DNA from 2 places in the Flavobacterium sp. RSP49 genome. Region 1 is predicted to be linked to the other one. Evidence: riboswitches for the same ligand, from Rfam matches in the RefSeq annotation. Region 1 holds a riboswitch; the other holds the start of a gene.
The links. A riboswitch is a leader RNA that binds a small molecule or an ion and turns the genes downstream of it on or off. The one in region 1 is predicted to bind S-adenosylmethionine.
Positions count from the first base shown of each region.

Region 1 (3,425 bases):
TGAGCACCTTTTCCACCGTAAGTGTCTACAATAATTTTTCTACCTGTTAGTCCAGTATCTCCGTGAGGTCCTCCAATTACAAATTTTCCGGTTGGATTGATGTGGTATTTAATTTGATCATTAAATAAATGAGCACTCGCTGGATTTTTTGCAATAATTCTTGGAATCAAAATTTCGATGATGTCCTTTTTGATTTTTGCAAGCATCGTAGCTTCTTCGTCAAAATCATCATGCTGTGTTGAGATTACAATAGCTTCAATTCGAGTTGGCTTGTTGTCATCACTGTATTCTAACGTCACTTGAGATTTAGCATCCGGACGCAAATAGGTGATTTCGTTATTTTCACGTCTTAAAACGGCCAATTCTTTTAATAATTTATGAGATAAATCTAGTGCCAAAGGCATGTAATTTTCTGTTTCATTTGTTGCGTAACCAAACATCATTCCTTGATCACCAGCACCTTGCTCTTCAGGATTTGCTCTATCAACACCTTGATTGATGTCAGCAGATTGTTCGTGTATAGCAGAAAGAATACCACAAGAATCCGCTTCAAACATGTAGGCGCTTTTGGTGTAACCAATTTTCTTGATTACATCGCGAGCGATTTGTTGCACATCTAAATAGGTATTTGATTTTACTTCACCTGCCAAGATTACTTGACCTGTAGTTACTAAAGTTTCGCAAGCTACTTTTGAGTCAGCATCAAATGCCAAAAAATTATCAATTAATGCGTCTGAAATTTGATCTGCAATTTTGTCTGGATGTCCTTCGCTTACAGATTCTGACGTAAATAAATAGGCCATAATTATTGTTATTTTTAAATTAAGCGAGAAAAAATAATTGCTAAAAAGGACTAAAGAAGAGTTTCTGCTTTAGCATTTTTTCTACTGAAAAACGTTCAGTACTCATAATGAATTTGTTTCATTATGAAGAGGTTGCAATCAGTTCAAATTTTTCCTCTTGTATTTGATTGCAAATGTATGAAACCATTTTGAATTGCAAATTAATCTTTTGTTTTTTTTGAGGATAAATATTTTTCGGGTTCTAAATTATTAAGAAAAAATAATATTTAAAATAGTTTCGCTATTATTTTCTTAAACTTATTTGGATATTTAAAAAATAATTTGCAATTTTGAAATTCTAATAAAGTAAAAATGAAATTTAATATTTGTAATATGTTTAAGGTCGCACAGGAAAATTCCTGAGGGTTGCTTATTGCATAATTTAAATCAAATTATATATCAAAAGCTTCCCGGATAACGGGAAGCTTTTTTTTTGAATAGTAATAAACAGAATAGATTTTTTAGTCACAAAAAGCCTCGATGAATAACCTAAAAAGCCAAAAAATAAATAACGCAACAGTCAATAACATGATTTGTGTCAATGCCATTATGTGTATTCGCGGCTGTTGATTCCAAAAGTAAGTGTATAACTTAAAACCCTTTTGGATATGGATCTAAAAGGGTTTTTTGTTTTTCTGATTTTTTTCAAATCTCACAACAATTCATACAAGGAGACCAAAAATGAATATTAACACCTAAAACCTAAAAATTATGAGCACAACAAAGTATTTTACAAAGACATTTCGGTTATTAAAAAGTATTAATTTCAGAAATAAAAAAGAAAAGGAAAACGATTCTAAGAATGAATTGATTCATCCTAGATTTGAGATCTCAAAGAACGATGTTTTGGCACAAAAAATAGTACCTAATTCATTGCTTTTCCTAATGTATTCCCAAGAGAATGAAGCGCTTTTTATTTAATAAATCCGAATTTATTTTCGGTTTTGAGATTTTCAAAGGATGTTTAAAAGTGTTGTTTTGACGAAGTAAGAAAACGGGATGAGTATCCTCATTACTTCGTCAGAATAACAATTGCGTGTGAATTGTTTTTTGGATTTATGGAGCCCAAACAAATAAGCGAATCCACATAAAAATTTGGTTGTTACAAAAAATAATGCTTAATTTGCACTCATAAGTTCACAATCGTATTGAAATGTTATAAAGAAAGGCAGAGGGATTAGACCCGATGAAGCCTTAGCAACCCTTCGATTTATCGAAGAAGGTGCTGCATTCTACCACGCTCATCGTGGAAAGATAACACTAAGAATTAGTCTAGATAACACCTGACTTTCTTTATAATATTTCCAAACACAGATCAAAAATCATAAAAGATTTGCCATTGGAAAATAAACCAACCTCTATTACATTTCAAAATTTCACCACTAAAAGTGGCGCTTTTTATGCCGACTTAAACGTAAGTTTTCAAGTTTTTGGGCCAGAATTGCATACGGCACCAATTGTTTTGGTCAACCATGCTTTAACCGGAAATTCACAAGTTGTGGGCGAAAACGGTTGGTGGAATGATTTAATTGGAGCACACAAAACCATAGATACTACAAAATATACAATACTCGCATTTAATGTTCCCGGAAATGGTTTTGATGGTTTTGAGATCGAAGATTATTTAGATTTTACTGCCAGAGACATTGCCAGGATTTTTATTGAAGGGATTCGGGTTCTGGATATTAAAAAACTATACGCCATTATTGGGGGTTCTGTAGGTGGCGGAATTGCTTGGGAGATGGTCGCTTTAGAACCAAAAATCGCACAACATTTAATTCCTATTGCAACGGATTGGAAATCGACAGACTGGCTAATTGCCAATTGCTTTTTGCAGGAACAAATTCTCAACAACTCTTCGAAACCTATTGAAGACGCTCGCACTCATGCTATGTTATGCTATAGAACTCCGGAATCATTTGCTGCAAAATTTCAGCGAACCACCAATGAAGAATTGGGGATTTTTAATGTAGAAAGCTGGTTGCTACATCACGGCGAAAAATTGCAGAAACGTTTTCAAATTTCGTCATATAAAATGATGAATCAACTGTTGAAAACAATCGATATCACCAGAGACCGCACATCATTCGAAGAGATAACTTCAAAAATTGAAGCCGAGATTCATATTATTGGAATCAATTCCGACCTGTTTTTTACGGCAAATGAAAATAAAGCAACGTACGAGGAATTAAAAAAATATAAAAAGAGGGTTACCTATCAGGAAATAGTTTCCATCCACGGACACGACGCTTTTTTGATAGAGTACAAACAATTACACAATTTGCTTCAGGATATATTCTAAGCCAAAAAACAGAACACAATGAAAATATTGAAATTTGGAGGAAAATCGTTATCGAATGGCGACGGAATAAATAAGGTGGTTGCAATTATTATTGATAAAGTAAATCAAGGCGAGGAAATTGCTATTGTGGTTTCGGCGCGAGGAAATGCTACGGATGAATTAGAAGAAATTTTAAGTATTGCCGCTAAAAACGGAGTTTATAAACCTCTTTTTGATGATTTCAAAAAATACCAACAAGACGAATATCAAGATGTAGATTTGTCCGAAGAGTTCCATGTTCT
Region 1 is NZ_RYDN01000007.1:64,495-67,919, forward strand. It holds gene metK (methionine adenosyltransferase) at 1-803, opposite strand, end outside; gene EKM02_RS05775 (hypothetical protein) at 1,554-1,763, shown strand; SAM riboswitch class I at 1,996-2,103, shown strand; gene EKM02_RS05780 (alpha/beta fold hydrolase) at 2,182-3,144, shown strand; gene thrA (bifunctional aspartate kinase/homoserine dehydrogenase I) at 3,163-3,425, shown strand, end outside.

Region 2 (3,425 bases), on a different contig from region 1:
ATCATTTTTGTTCCACCGGCTTTTGCTGCTGATGCAATAATGGAAGCTGCAGATGCAGGTATAAAAGTAATTATTGCAATTACTGAAGGAATACCTGTTGCTGACATGATAAAAGCAAATAGTTACGTAAAAGAAAGAAATGCTCGTCTAATAGGACCTAACTGCCCAGGAATAATTACTCCGGGTGAAGCTAAAGTTGGCATTATGCCAGGTTTCGTTTTCAAAAAAGGAACTGTTGGTATTGTTTCTAAATCGGGAACATTAACCTATGAAGCAGCAGATCAAGTAGTTAAACAAGGATTGGGAATTACTACTGCTATTGGTATTGGTGGAGACCCAATTATTGGAACTACAACAAAAGAAGCTGTTGAATTATTGATGAACGATCCTGAAACAGAATGTATTGTAATGATAGGTGAAATTGGCGGACAATTAGAAGCTGATGCAGCTCACTGGATCAAAGCTGATGGTAATCGTAAACCAGTTGTAGGATTCATTGCAGGAGTTACCGCTCCAGTGGGACGCACAATGGGACATGCAGGTGCAATCGTAGGTGGGTCTGACGATACTGCTGAAGCAAAGAAGCAAATCATGAGAGAATGTGGTATTCACGTAGTAGATTCTCCAGCTGAAATTGGTAAAAAAGTAAAAGAAGTTTTAGGTTAATCTAAACTCTAACTAAATATTATAAAAGCCTCGCATTTTGTGGGGCTTTTTTTATTATAAATTCAATTAAAGAAATATCTTTGCACTTTAGTAAATAAATCTGTTTTTCAGATGTAATCCTAATAAAAGTAAACATAAACGAATGGTTTCTAATGGACTTCGCGGTATTGCTGGGTATTTTTTTGCTGAAGCCAATTCAAATTAAAATAAAAAAAATGTATAAAGAGTTAAAAAAATTCAAAGTTACCAATCAGTTTTCATTCACTACAGAAGATAGTTTAGCCGAAGTTTGTAATGCTTCAGAAGGATCTGGAATATTTTTAGTATATGCCGTAGCAGAAGAGAAAGAGTTGATTATGGTGGGTTCTACCGGAACTGTCCAAAATAACGGAACTTTGAAAATCAAAAATGGAGGTCTAAAAGAAAAGATTGTTGAAGGACACCAATTTGCTAAAACAGGAAGAAAATATTCTTGGCCAGCGCAAATGAAAATTGAAGAGATCAGCACGCTAGAAGTGGTTTGGTATGAGACATTCAACGATAAAACTAAAGTGATTCCAACATTCATAGAAGGACAAGTTTTACAAAACTTCCTAGACGAAAATGGAAGATTGCCAAAATGGAATGTAGCTTTTTAATTATTTAAAGACTGTTTTTCAATATCTTACTTATAATTGCGTCACATTTTTATGTGGCGTTTTTTTTGTTTTATTATTTTTTAGAGTAAAATTCAAAATATTTCATAAATAATTAATTACTTTTGCACCCGTTATCACGAATCCTTCAATAGGATAGCAACCTGCAGCAACAAGCAAGGTGCTAAAACGATAAGCCAAATCCTTTGGAAAAAATGTTGTCTACATTCCCATTTTTAGCTTTGTTTTTCGTCGTAATTTTTAATTTTAAATTATTTTTATGACTTTATTTTCAAAAGACAAAGGAAATGCCTTTGCATTAATTCCTTTATTTGTTTTTATTTTTACTTTTTTGGGAGCGGGAATTATTCTAAATGATTTTTATGCTTTTCCATCGCCAATAGCTGTTTTAGTTGGTATCATTGCTGCTTTTTTATTATTTAAATCTTCTACTGAGGATAAAGTGGCTACATTAATTGCAGGGTGTGGTGAGAGTAAAATCATAACGATGTGCTTAATATATTTGCTGGCGGGAGCTTTTGCTGTGGTAAGTAAAGCCATGGGCGGGGTAGATGCTGTTGTGAATCTTGGAATAAATACCATTGACGTTGCTTATTTTCCATTAGGAATTTTCTTGATAGCTTCTTTTTTATCAACTGCTACAGGTACGTCAGTAGGTGCAATTGTAGCGATTGGCCCGATCGCGGTGGCATTAGCTGATAAAAGTGGAGCTTCATTACCGCTCATAGCTGGCGCTCTTTTAGGTGGTTCTATGCTAGGTGATAATCTTTCCATGATTTCTGACACTACAATTGCCGCTACACAATCATTAGGGTGTGATTTAAAAGACAAGTTCAAAATTAACTTGTTTATTGCCTTTCCGGCTGCGGTTTTGACTATTTTGGTTTTCTTTTATCTTGGTTTAAACTCGGATATTATTACCGTTGCCATTGCAAAAAATAATTTTTCCTGGATCGCGATTGTACCCTATATTTTAGTAATAGTATTGGCGGTTGTGGGTGTTAATGTTTTTTCAACATTGCTTATTGGTACTTTATTAGCTGGTATTATTGGATATTTTAGTGGTTTATTTACGCTCATGGAGTTCACTCAAAAAATATATGAGGGATTTACCAGCATGACAGATATTTTTTTATTGTCAATGCTTACGGGAGGTTTAGCTGCGATGGTAGATAAAGCGGGCGGAATAACATATTTATTAGTCCAAATAAAAAAAAGAATTAAAAACAAAAAATCAGCACAGGCCGGAATTGGCGCTATAGTTGGATTTGCTAATTTGGCTATCGCCAATAATACTGTTTCTATTGTAATTACGGGACCTATTGCCAAAGAAATTAATGATGAATACAATTTAAATCCAAAAAAAACAGCAGCAATTCTGGATATTTTTTCGTGTGTAATTCAGGGGATCTTACCTTATGGCGCTCAAATATTACTTATATTGAGTTATGCCAATGGTAGCTTAAATTTCTTTGATTTAATTAGTAATGCCTGGTATCATTTGTTTTTATTAATTTTCACATTAGTGGCTATTTACAGTTCGTTTTGGGACAAATGGACTAAGCGTTTCTTTAAAATTTAAGAGTTGAATTTGACTGTTATTGCTTTTGAATTTTTTTTAAAAAGGGAAATATTATATATTTGACCATTGTAAGATAGCCCTGATAGTAGTGGAAATCCTTTTATGTGAGCGATAGCGGTCATAAAAGATTGAAGCGGATAGCAGGAATAGCTCCAAATAAAATTTAAACTAATTTTTGAATATGAAATTACTAGAAGGAAAAGTTGCCATAATTACTGGTGCGAGTCGCGGAATTGGAAAAGGAATTGCGGAAATTTTTGCAAAACACGGTGCAAACGTTGCCTTTACGTATAGTTCATCTGTTGAATCAGCTTTGGCTTTGGAAAATGAATTGAACGCTTTAGGGATTAAAGCCAAAGGATATCAATCGAATGCAGCTGATTTTAATGAAGCACAAACTCTTGTAGATGCGGTTTTAGCTGAATTCGGAACAGTCGATATTCTGATAAACAATGCCGGAATTACTAAAGACAACCTATTGATGCGAATGTCTGAAGGTGATTTTGATCAAGTTATTGATG
Region 2 is NZ_RYDN01000001.1:150,187-153,611, forward strand. It holds gene sucD (succinate--CoA ligase subunit alpha) at 1-666, shown strand, start outside; gene EKM02_RS00665 (hypothetical protein) at 882-1,304, shown strand; SAM-I-IV-variant riboswitch at 1,431-1,527, shown strand; gene EKM02_RS00670 (Na+/H+ antiporter NhaC family protein) at 1,582-2,904, shown strand; gene fabG (3-oxoacyl-[acyl-carrier-protein] reductase) at 3,086-3,425, shown strand, end outside.
Region 2: another riboswitch for S-adenosylmethionine. It lies ahead of EKM02_RS00670 (Na+/H+ antiporter NhaC family protein); the one in region 1 lies ahead of EKM02_RS05780 (alpha/beta fold hydrolase).